3 regions of the Paraburkholderia sp. PAMB 6770 genome follow, and region 2 is predicted to be linked to each of the others. Evidence: predicted binding sites of a transcription regulator. Region 2 holds the regulator's gene; each other region holds the start of a gene.
What was found. Region 2 encodes HrcA, which represses chaperone genes, less so after heat shock. Its sites were predicted from a motif close to TTAGCACTCNNNNNNNNNGAGTGCTAA; they were not measured.

Region 1 (3,941 bases), 1.0 Mb from region 2:
CCAGCTCTACGAGGCGATCCTCGATGGCCGCGTCCCGGACCTCGAACTCGGCGCCGTCCTGCTCGCCTACCGCGTGAAGGGCGAAACCGCCGACGAACTCGCCGCCATGCTCGACGTCGCACACGCGTCGTTCGAACCGGTTTATCTGGCCCCGGGCGCGTTCCGCCCCGTTTCGATTCCGAGTTACAACGGCGCGCGCAAGCAGCCGAACCTCGTGCCGCTGCTCGCGCTGCTGCTCGCGCGCGCGGGCGTGCCGGTGCTGGTTCATGGCGTCACCGAGGATCCGGGGCGCGTCACCAGCGCCGAAATCTTCACGCACCTGCAGATTGCGCATGCCCAGTCGCGCGAGCAGGTCGAAGACGCGCTCGCGGCGCGACGCATCGCGTTCGCGCCGGTCGCGACGCTCGCGCCGAAGCTTGCGCGCGTGCTCGACCTGCGCCGGCGCATGGGGGTGCGCAACTCCACCCACACGCTGGTGAAGCTGCTGCAGCCGTTCGCGCCGGCGGGGCTGCGGCTCGTCAACTACACGCATCCGCCGTATCGCGAGAGCCTCACGGCGCTCTTCAGCGCGCATCCGCAGGCGGCCGCCGGCGGCGCGCTGCTCGCGCGCGGCACCGAGGGCGAGGCGGTCGCCGACACGCGCCGTCAGGTGCAGGTGGACTGGCTGCACGACGGCATCTGCGAAACCCGGCTCGCCGCCGAACGCGCCGCGCCCGACGCCCCGGAAGTCGAACTCCCGCCCGCGCGCGACGCCGCCACGACCGCCGCGTGGATCGGTGCGGTGATGCGAGGCGAGGCGCCGGTGCCGGCCGCGATCGAGCGGCAGGTGGAGCTGGTCGTGGAGATTGCGAGAACGGCCGCTTGAGCGCACGCGGTGCACGCTGTGCGCGCGGCGGCCCGCGCCGGCTCCGTGCGGCGCCGGTTTATTCGAGCGCGCAGCGCGTCGCCTGCCACGCGACGAGGCGCCATTGGCCGTCTTCCTGCACGTGGATCGCGGTGTAGGCGATCGGAAACAGCAGCGCGCCGTTGTTCGCCTCCATTTCGATCAGCGCGCGTCCGGTGACGACGCAGGTCTCGCGCCCCACGGGCAGCACGTCCTGCGACTGGACCTCGATCTGCCGGTAGCGGCGACGGCCTGCGGTGATGCCATCGATGAACTGCTGCTTGGTCTCGCGCTTGCCGTTCGTATGGACATAGCTCACGTTGTCCGCGAGCAGTTCGACGAGCAGGGGCCCGTCGCCATCGACCATTGCGCGAAAGCGGTCGCGCTCCAGTCCGCGAATGGCCTCGATCACTTTCGCCGTCATGGCTCCACCCCTTTGCGTGAACGACCCGGCTCGGGCCGCGCTCGCACGCAGTTACGCCGCACGTGTAGCTCGCTGAAATTTATACCAGGATCGGGCTCTTTGATACCGCCGCCGAGGGCCCTCGTTCCGGCGTCGGATCCGGCCGCGAAGATTTCCGGAATACGGTGCCGAAACAGGCAGCCCCATCCCGAGCGACGCGCATGTCAACGCGTGTTCACTACCGATCCCGATAATGGGAAAAATTCCACCTCGCCGGCACGATCCTGCGAAGGGCGTATGATGGCTATTAGGGCGCAATTTTCAATAGCCTTTGTGGAACTCCCACGCAGCCCATCGCTCCAAGTATTAGCACTCAGTGACCCGGAGTGCTAACATCCACGCTGGAGTCGCCGTCTGACCATGCTTTTGTATGATTTTTGCCTGATCTCCAAGGAGTTTGATACGTGAGCAACGCCATGACCCTTCCGAGTACTCTGAGCCCGTCGTCGGCTAAGGCCGCTCCGGCAGGTGCACTGACGCTCGCGCATGCCTCGATGCTGCCCGGGCAGCTCGGCAATATCGACGCCTATATCCAGGCCGTGAACCGCATCCCGATGCTGACGCCGGCCGAGGAACGCCAGTTCGCCACCGAATTCCGCGAACAGGGCAATCTCGACTCCGCGCGGCGCCTGGTGCTGTCGCACCTGCGGCTCGTCGTGTCGATCGCCCGCAATTACCTCGGCTACGGTCTGCCGCACGCTGACCTGATCCAGGAGGGCAACATCGGCCTGATGAAGGCGGTCAAGCGCTTCGATCCGGAGCAGAACGTGCGCCTCGTGTCGTATGCGATGCACTGGATCAAGGCGGAGATCCACGAGTACATCCTGCGCAACTGGCGTGTGGTGAAGGTCGCGACCACGAAAGCGCAACGCAAGCTGTTCTTCAACCTGCGCAGTCACAAGCAGGGCACCCAGGCATTCACGCCCGAAGAGATCGACGGCCTCGCGAAAGAACTGAACGTGAAGCGCGAGGAAGTGGCCGAGATGGAAACCCGTCTGTCGGGGGGCGACATCGCACTGGAAGGCCAGATCGAAGACGGCGAGGAATCGTACGCACCGATCGCGTATCTGGCCGACGCGCACAGCGAACCGACTGCGGTACTCGCCGCGCGCCAGCGCGACAAGCTGCAAAGCGACGGCATCGCCACCGCGCTTGAAACGCTCGACCCGCGCAGCCGCCGCATCATCGAAGCGCGCTGGCTCAACGTCGAAGACGACGGCTCGGGCGGCTCGACGCTGCACGATCTCGCCGACGAGTTCGGCGTATCGGCCGAGCGCATCCGTCAGATCGAGGCGAGCGCAATGAAGAAGATGCGCCACGCACTGGCCGAATACGCCTGAAAGCCGCGCACGCTTCCCGGGTTCACGCTCCGCCACCCGCCCCGCCCTCGCAAGACGGCGGGGCTTTTTGTCGGCATGCGCGCGCGCAAGGTGCCCGCTGTTTTTTGACCTGGCTCAATCCGCTTCGCATTAGCGTCGTCGCAGCATAGCTTGCGCGACCTGATGTCACAGTCTCGCCCTTCCGCAGCGACCTCCCCTGAACTAATATCGTCTGTAGTCGCCAGGACGCATGCGCGCCCCGGATCCGGCCGGCTCGCACCGGCGTGAAGTCGTCCTTCGACCGATCATGAACCTCTCGCTACCCGAAAGGCCCGCCTCCCGCATCACGCTGCGCGAGCGCTTTGCCGCCTGGGCCCGCGGACCGACGTTCGCACGCGACATCGTCATCGTCCTCGCGATCAAGTTCGCACTGCTGATGGTGCTCAAGTACGCATTCTTCAATCATCCGCAGGCGGACAACATGTCGATGCCGCCCGCACTCGTCGCGCAGGCCATCCTGTCGCTGCCTGCAACGCATCCGTCTCAAGGTGATCAACATGCCCGTTAGCGAAGTCGTCGACCTTTCGCGCCTGCAGTTCGCGGTCACGGCGCTCTACCACTTTCTTTTCGTACCCCTGACGCTCGGACTGTCGTGGCTGCTCGTCATCATGGAAGCGGTCTATGTGATGACCGGCAAACAGATCTACAAGGACATGACGCAGTTCTGGGGCAAGCTGTTCGGCATCAACTTCGCGATGGGCGTCACCACCGGCCTCACGCTCGAATTCCAGTTCGGCACCAACTGGTCGTACTACTCGCATTACGTCGGCGACATCTTCGGCGTGCCGCTCGCGGTCGAAGGGCTGATGGCGTTCTTCCTCGAATCGACCTTCGTCGGACTGTTCTTTTTCGGCTGGAACCGGCTGTCGCGCGTCCAGCATCTGGTCACGACGTTCCTCGTCGCGCTCGGCTCGAACCTGTCCGCGCTGTGGATTCTCGTCGCGAACGGCTGGATGAACAATCCGGTCGGCGCCGAATTCAACTACGAGACGATGCGCATGGAGCTGACCAGCCTGTTCGACGTGGTCTTCAATCCGGTTGCGCAGGTCAAGTTCGTCCATACCGTGTCAGCCGGCTATGTGACTGCGTCGATGTTCGTGCTCGGCATCTCGTCGTGGTATCTGCTCAAGCGCCGCGACACCGAATTTGCGCTGCGTTCGTTCGCGATCGCCGCCGGCTTCGGGCTCGCGTCGACCCTCTGCGTGATCGTGCTCGG
Region 2 (3,941 bases):
TGCAACATTCGAATCCTGCGAGGAAGTACCGTGAAACTGACCTTTGCTATCGCGGGGATCGCGCTAGTGCTCATCGCGGGGACCACCACCATCTGCATGTCGGGCGCCGTCAACGACAGCACCGTGGAGTACGGGGGCATCCACGCCACCTTCGAGCAACTGCTCAATCCCCACCTGAAAGTTTGTCGATAATGCGGCGGTCGCGCTTGGTCGGCCGTCCGTGCAGCGCGGCGGCCGGTTCGCGGAACGTCCGGCGCCGCTCGAGTTCCTGCTGCCGCCTGGCGATGCTCTCCGCGGTTTCCGCGTAAAGCGTCTGCGCGACGCTCGCCGGGCCGCGCACGTCGCACACGCCCAGCACCTCGATCTGCCAGACGAGCCCTTCGCTCTCCACCTCGACGAGATCCCCGACCCGCACGTCCTTGGCGGGCTTGACCGTCGCGCCGCCGATCCGCACCCGCCCCTTCTCGACGGCGTCCGCCGCGAGCGAGCGCGTCTTGAAGAAGCGCGCGGCCCACAGCCATTTGTCGATGCGCAGACGCGCACCCGGTTCGGTCGAAATCCTGTAGTTCATGACTCTGTCTTGCGCGGTGCGCGCGTCGAAACAACCCGTACAGCCCGAGCGGAATGCGGCCGCATGACGGGCCCGGACGCCGCGGCGCCGGGGCGCCGGCCGGGGCGCCGCGCGTTCATCCAGCAGATGGCAGGGCGCCCGCGCGTCACGCCGCCGCGGCGCCGGCCAGCGCTACCTGCGCGGGCCAGCCCTGCAGGTTTTGCGCGACGATCTCGCCCAGCGCGGCAATCCACGCCGGCGACGCGTTCAGGCACGGGATCCGGTGAAACTCGGTGCCGCCCGCCTGCCGGAACGCGTCGCGCACCTCCATGCCGATCTCCTCGATCGTTTCGAGGCAGTCGGCGGTAAAGCCCGGGCAAAACACGTCCGCGCGCCGCACGCCGGCCGCGCCGAGTTCCCTGAGCGTCGGCTCGGTATAGGGCTGCAGCCATTCGGCCTTGCCGAAGCGCGACTGAAACGTCACGCGGCACTCGACCGGCGTCAGCCCGAGCGCCTGCATCAGCATTGCGGCGCTGTGCTGGCACTGGTCGTGGTACGGGTCGCCCAGGTCGAGCGTGCGTTTGGGTACGCCGTGAAAGCTGAGCACGAGCTTGTCGCCGGCCGCGAAATCCGGCGCGCCGTGCGTATGCCAGTAGTGGCGCACCTGCGCCGCGAGCGCGGCTATGTAAGCAGGATGGTCCGCGTAGTGGCGCACCGTGCGGATTTCGAGCTGGTTGCGCATGCGGGCGAGCGCCGCAAACGCGGCGTCGAACGCGGTGGCCGTGGTCGAAGACGAATACTGCGGGTACATCGGCATCAGCAGCACGCGCTCCGCGCCGGCGAGCTTCAGCTGGTTCAGCACCGCGGGAATGCCCGGCACGCCGTAGCGCATCGCGTGATCGACGAGCGTGGTGTAGCCGTTTGCATGCAGCAGCTGGCGCAGCGCTTCGACCTGCTTTTCCGTATGCACGCGCAGCGGCGAGCCCTCGGGCGTCCACACGGACGCATATTTGCGCGCCGACGACCGGCCGCGCAGCGGCAGGATGACGAGCCGCAGCAACACCTGCCAGAGCGGCGCCGGAATTTCGACCACCCGCGGGTCCGACAGGAACTGCGCCAGGTAGCGGCGCACCGCGCGGGGCGTGGGCGCGTCGGGCGTGCCGAGATTGATCAGCAGCACCGCCACGCGATGCGCACCCGCAGGCTGGGAGGGTCGCTCGAGATCGAAACGCATAAGCGGGAAGAGGCGCCGCGCACGGCGGCAAACGGTTCAGTGGAGACCATTATAGCGGCGCGGCCGACCGCCCATAGCCGGCCATCCGGCCAATGGTCGCCGCGCGCGGCAGCGTGCATCATGCAGGAATGCGTTGCCGGCGCTACTGCTGGCTGAGCGACAGCGACAATAGCCGGGCCGTGATGTCGACGATCGGAATCACGCGGTTGTACGCCATCCGCGTCGGCCCGATCACGCCCAGCGTGCCGACGATCTTGCCGTTCACCTCGTACGGCGCGGTCACGACGCTCATTTCCTCGATCGGGACGAGATTCGACTCGCCGCCGATGAAAATCTGCACGCCCTGTGCGTGGCTCGACACGTCGAGCAACTGAAGGAGGCTGGTCTTTTGGTCGAACACGTCGAACAGTTTGCGCAGCCGCGCCATGTCGGACGACAGGTCGGCTACTTCGAGCAGGTTGCGCTCGCCCGAGATCAGCACGGTCTCGCCGGTATCGCTCTCGTCCGTGCTGGCGGTGACGGCCGCATGCATCAGCGAGGTCATGTCGCCGCGCAGCTGGTCGATTTCCTCGCGCAGGCGTCGCCGCACCTCGTCGAACGACAGCCCGGCGAAGTGCGCGTTGATGTAGTTGGACGCCTCGACGAGTTCGGCCGGCGAAAAATCGCGCTGGGTCGCCATGATGCGGTTCTGCACATCGCCTTCCGGCGTGACGATGATCAGCAGGATGCGCTTGTCGGACAGGCGCATGAATTCGACCTGCTTGAACACGTGGCTGCGCCGCGGCGTCAGCACGACGCCGGCGAACTGCGACAGGTTGGACAGCACGCTTGCCGCGGCCGCGACGATCTTCTGCGGCTCGCCCGCCTGCAGCCGGGTCTTGACGGTGCGGGTCACCGCCGCCTCGTCCTCCGCGGACTCGACCGTCAGCATGGTGTCGACGAACAGCCGGTAGCCGCGCGGCGTCGGCACGCGCCCGGCCGACGTATGCGGGCTCGCGACGAGTCCCAGTTCCTCGAGATCGGACATCACGTTGCGGATCGTCGCCGGGCTCAGCTCCAGCCCCGAGTAGCGCGACAGCGTGCGCGAGCCGACCGGCTGACCTTCAGCGATATATCGCTCGATCAACGTTTTGAGGAGGGTTTGTGCGCGAGGATCTAGCATGAGTGAAAATTTTAGCTCAATGACACGGCGACCGCGAGCGGCCCGATACGGCCGTCCGTTGCGGCAGGATTGCGCGGCACGGTGCGTCATCCGGTGCCGGCGGGCGCGTCGCGCCGCGCGTCCGCCGCCTGCCATCGGAACCAGACCATTCTAACGATAATCCGGTGCCGCCCCCTTCCCCCGCCTGGGCGCCGCCCCGTCGGCGCGGGCGGTTCTTTTCGGTCCCCACCTATGGTGTAATGCCGGCATGCACGCTACCAGCCAGTTCCGGACCGTCGCGCTCGTCGGGCGCAGCCATACGCCAGGCATCGGCGAGCCGCTGACCGCGCTCGCCGCCTGCATCGCAAAACGCGGCTTCGACGTCGTTTTCGAAGCCGAGACCGCGCGCGAAATCGGCGTGAGCGAATATCCCGCGCTACGGCCCGCGGAGATCGGCGCACGCGCGGACGTCGCCGTGGTGCTGGGCGGCGACGGCACGATGCTCGGCATCGGCCGCCAGCTCGCGCCTTACCGCACGCCGCTGATCGGCATCAACCACGGGCGCGTCGGCTTCATCACCGACATCCCGATCGCGCGGATGCAGGAGCTGGTTCCGCAGATGCTCGGCGGCCATTTCGAGCGGGAGGAACGCACGCTGCTCGAAGCGCGCATCGTGCGCGGCGGCAACCCGATCTATCACGCGCTCGCGTTCAACGACGTGGTGGTGAACCGCAGCGGTTTCTCCGGGATGGTCGAGCTGCACGTCGAGGTGGACGGCCGCTTCATGTACAACCAGCGCTCGGACGGGCTGATCGTCGCCACGCCGACCGGCTCGACCGCGTACGCCCTGTCGTCGGCCGGACCGATCCTGCATCCGCAGCTGCAGGGCATCGTGCTGGTGCCGATCGCGCCGCACGCGCTGTCGAACCGCCCCATCGTGCTGCCGGACGACTCGAAAGTCAGCGTGCGCTTCGTCGCCGGGCGCGACGTCAATGTGAATTTCGACATGCAGTCGT
Region 3 (3,941 bases), 1.4 Mb from region 2:
TTCCTTCGGCAGTTCGCACACGGCTGCGTCGGTCGTCAGCAGCAGGCCCGCCACCGAAGCTGCGTTTTGCAGCGCGGTACGCGTCACCTTCGTCGGGTCGACCACGCCAGCGTCGACCAGGTCGACGTACTCGCCGGTCGCCGCGTTGTAGCCGTAGTTGCCCTTGCCCGCGGCAACCGCTGCCACCACGACGCTCGCTTCTTCGCCGCCGTTCGTGACGATCTGGCGCAGCGGCTCTTCCATTGCGCGCAGCACGATCTTGATGCCGGCGTCCTGGTCGGCGTTATCGCCCTTGATGCTGGCGATGGCCGAGCGTGCGCGGATCAGCGCGACGCCGCCGCCTGCCACGATGCCTTCCTCCACCGCTGCGCGCGTGGCGTGCAGGGCGTCTTCGACACGTGCCTTCTTTTCCTTCATTTCGACTTCGGTCGCGGCGCCGACCTTGATCACTGCCACGCCGCCGGCGAGCTTCGCCACGCGTTCCTGCAGCTTCTCACGGTCGTAGTCCGACGTCGCTTCCTCGATCTGCGTGCGCACCTGCTTCACGCGCGCTTCGATGCTGGCTGCTTCGCCTGCGCCGTCGATGATCGTGGTGTTTTCCTTGCCCACCTCGATGCGCTTCGCCTGGCCGAGCTCCTGCAGCGTGGCCTTTTCGAGCGACAGGCCGGTTTCTTCAGCGATGACCTGGCCGCCGGTCAGGATCGCGATGTCTTCCAGCATGGCCTTGCGACGGTCGCCGAAGCCCGGTGCCTTGACGGCGACGGTCTTCAGGATGCCGCGAATGTTGTTGACGACCAGCGTGGCGAGCGCTTCGCCTTCGACGTCTTCCGCGATGATCAGCAGCGGACGGCCGGCCTTCGCGACCTGTTCGAGAACCGGCAGCAGGTCACGGATGTTCGAGACCTTCTTGTCGTGCAGCAGCACGAACGGGTTCTCCAGGACGGCGACCTGCTTGTCCGGATTGTTGATGAAGTACGGCGACAGGTAGCCGCGGTCGAACTGCATGCCTTCGACGACGTCGAGTTCGTCGGACAGCGACTTGCCGTCTTCGACGGTGATCACGCCTTCCTTGCCGACCTTGTCCATCGCTTCAGCGATACGATCGCCGATCGACGTGTCGCTGTTTGCCGAGATCGCGCCGACCTGGGCGATTTCCTTGTTGGTCGTGCAGGGCTTGCTGATCTTGCGCAGCTCTTCGATCGCTGCGGCGACGGCCTTGTCGATGCCGCGCTTCAGGTCCATCGGGTTCATGCCCGATGCGACGTACTTCATGCCTTCGCGCACGATCGACTGGGCCAGCACGGTTGCGGTCGTCGTACCGTCGCCTGCGTTGTCGCTGGTCTTGGAAGCAACTTCCTTGACCATTTGCGCGCCCATGTTCTGGAGCTTGTCCTTCAGCTCGATTTCCTTCGCGACCGACACACCGTCCTTCGTGACCGTCGGACCGCCGAAGCTGCGCTCGAGGACCACGTTGCGGCCCTTCGGACCCAGCGTGACCTTCACGGCGTTGGCGAGGATGTTCACGCCTTCGACCATCTTGGCACGGGCGGAATCACCGAATACGACGTCTTTAGCTGCCATCTTCTAACTCCTTGAATACCTTGAGATATGTTCCGGGAACAAGTGCTTACTTGTTGACCACGGCCATGATGTCTTCTTCGCGCATGACGAGCAGTTCGTTGCCGTCGACCTTGACCGACTGGCCTGCATACTTGCCGAACAGCACGCGGTCGCCGACCTTGACGTCGAGCGCGATCGGGGCGCCCTTGTCGTCGCGCTTGCCCGGGCCGATGGCCAGCACTTCGCCTTGATCCGGCTTTTCTGCGGCGGCGTCGGGGATCACGATGCCCGAGGCGGTCTTGGTTTCCTGATCCAGACGCTTGACGATCACGCGATCATGCAAAGGACGAAGGTTCATACACACTCCTCTCTTGATTGAGACTGAATAACACTGAGGAAAACCCGGCTGGCGGCGCCGGCCGGCAATGTTGTTAGCACTCGCGTGCAGTGAGTGCTAATTATATGGACGTGGGGTGACAAATTCAAGAAGGGGGAGCGGGGGATGTGGGGATTCGTTGTCGAGACCCGCTTAACTTTGAACCTGGTTCACTTAACCTTGAACCGCCCCTCCTTGGCGACGGCCTGTTTTCCCGAAAATTTCATTAAAAAACAATGCGTTATTACTTAAGCACCGCGACAACCGGGTGCTTCGGCAACGCTTCAGACACATCGAACCTGGTGCGATTCTGGCCGACGGTGCGCGTCCCGCGTCGAACCTGGGGAAATCCCGCAGATCGCGCGCAAATAGTTAGGGGAAGATTCGAAGACGCACTCGCGGCAGGACGACACGAGCGAATCTGACGCCTGGGCTATCTGCCCATCTCGATCCTTGCATGTCTCATCCGGTAATCGGCGGCTGCGGAGATGCTGGCGTCATGGATCGATTCGCGACAACCGGCGCCTCTTCGGCGACGGGTGCCGACGTCGCCGTTACGCGGCTCCGATCAGCGCGCCGACATCGGCAAGTTCGTCTTTCACTGTCCTATCGGCGAACACGTCGGCAACAGCATGATGCAGACGATTCAGGTGACCGATCGAAGGTCCAGCGAAGGTCCGGCCGCCCTATTCCGTCCGGCGTTCGCGTCATCTCGTCTTCTTGAGCGACGCCGGCACGAAGCGGTCGATCTCCGCGTCCGAAAACGTGAACTCCTCACTCACCTCCAGCGCCTGTTTGGCGTGCGCGTACGCATCGGCATCCGTCTGCGGCGCGCCTTTATAGACTGCCGCCAGTTTTTTCTGCAGTTCTTCGCGCTGTTTGAGCGCCTCGGCATGGGTGATCGCCTGCATCCGAAGATCTGTCAGCAGCGAAAGATACGACTCGCGCAGCGGCCATAAGCTCGCCGCCGTATCGCGGTGCTTCTGTGCCGTGCCGCCCGGATCGAAGCTCTTCATGTAGCCCGATACGAAGAGCGTGACGAACGAGATGCCTGCGGTGACGATCTTCAGACACAGCGAATCGACGAAGACGATCGACACCGCGCCGCACGCGGTCAACGCGGACAGTACGATCTGTGTCAGCTTGAACCGTCGAAGCGTATTGCCGGAACGGTCCGCCATTTTTTCGTGCGTCTTGTGCGCGTAGACGACGCGACCAAAGCACTCACGAAGCTGATCTTCAAGCGACGAGAATTCGGGCATTGCGTCCATCCGACAAGATGAGGTTGAAGCGCGGCCTTCGCCGTCCGCCGGCACCGCATCGGGGTGCCCGCATTCAACGCAAGGGCAACGCGGGCTACGGATTCAAGTCGTTACTCGATCGGCCACAAGCCCGGATAGTCGATCGCTTGCATGCCTCCAGTCGTGCGAAGTTCGAGACGCAGGCTCGATCCGCGCCGCTCGATCCGGTCCTGTTCCACCTGTTCGAGTGCGATGGAGCCGCCGCGCACGGCACAGGTCAGCGGGTTATCCGCAATCCGTACCGGCAGGCCCGTTTGCTCCGCAAGCAGCGCATCGATGCCGCCGAGCAGCGCTCCGCTGCCTGCGAGCACAACGCCGCGCTCGGCGATGTCGGCGCGCAATCGCGGCAACGTCTGCTCGATCACCGTCCGCACCGACGACACGATGCCGTTCAGCGAATCGCTCAATACCTGATAAATCTCGTGATTCGAAAGCGTGATGCTGCGCGGCAGGCCCTCTGTCAGGTTGCGGCCCGTCACTTCCATATGCCGGAGCACGGGTTCAGCGAACGCGTATCCGAGTTCGTTCTTGATCGCCGCCGCAGTTTGCTCGCCGATCAGCACGCCATGGTTGCGCCGAACATAGTCGGCAATGGCCTGGCCGAAGCTGTCGGTCCCGATCCACGCCGAACCCGTCTGCACGAGGCCGCCGCCCGCGATGACGCCCGCCTCGGTCATCGCGCCTCGAATGGTGACCATCATGGA

Region 1: the regulator HrcA is predicted to act here: its motif matches at 1,653-1,679, upstream of rpoH (RNA polymerase sigma factor RpoH).
Region 3: the regulator HrcA is predicted to act here: its motif matches at 1,992-2,018, upstream of AC3AP7_RS12675 (co-chaperone GroES).

The regions. Positions count from the first base shown of each region.
Region 1 covers NZ_CM173238.1:3,228,021-3,231,961, forward strand. Annotated here, with positions in the region: gene ybiB (DNA-binding protein YbiB) at 1-865, shown strand, start outside; gene AC3AP7_RS14570 (nuclear transport factor 2 family protein) at 924-1,307, opposite strand; gene rpoH (RNA polymerase sigma factor RpoH) at 1,751-2,686, shown strand; gene cydP (cytochrome oxidase putative small subunit CydP) at 2,973-3,233, shown strand; gene AC3AP7_RS14585 (cytochrome ubiquinol oxidase subunit I) at 3,223-3,941, shown strand, end outside.
Region 2 covers NZ_CM173238.1:361,454-365,394, reverse strand. Annotated here, with positions in the region: gene AC3AP7_RS01785 (hypothetical protein) at 31-192, shown strand; gene AC3AP7_RS01780 (RNA-binding S4 domain-containing protein) at 164-571, opposite strand; gene hemH (ferrochelatase) at 717-1,784, opposite strand; gene hrcA (heat-inducible transcriptional repressor HrcA) at 1,927-2,946, opposite strand; gene AC3AP7_RS01765 (NAD kinase) at 3,194-3,941, shown strand, end outside.
Region 3 covers NZ_CM173238.1:2,806,078-2,810,018, forward strand. Annotated here, with positions in the region: gene groL (chaperonin GroEL) at 1-1,581, opposite strand, end outside; gene AC3AP7_RS12675 (co-chaperone GroES) at 1,628-1,918, opposite strand; gene AC3AP7_RS12680 (SLATT domain-containing protein) at 2,644-3,198, opposite strand; partial or broken gene mreB (rod shape-determining protein MreB) at 3,408-3,941, opposite strand, start outside.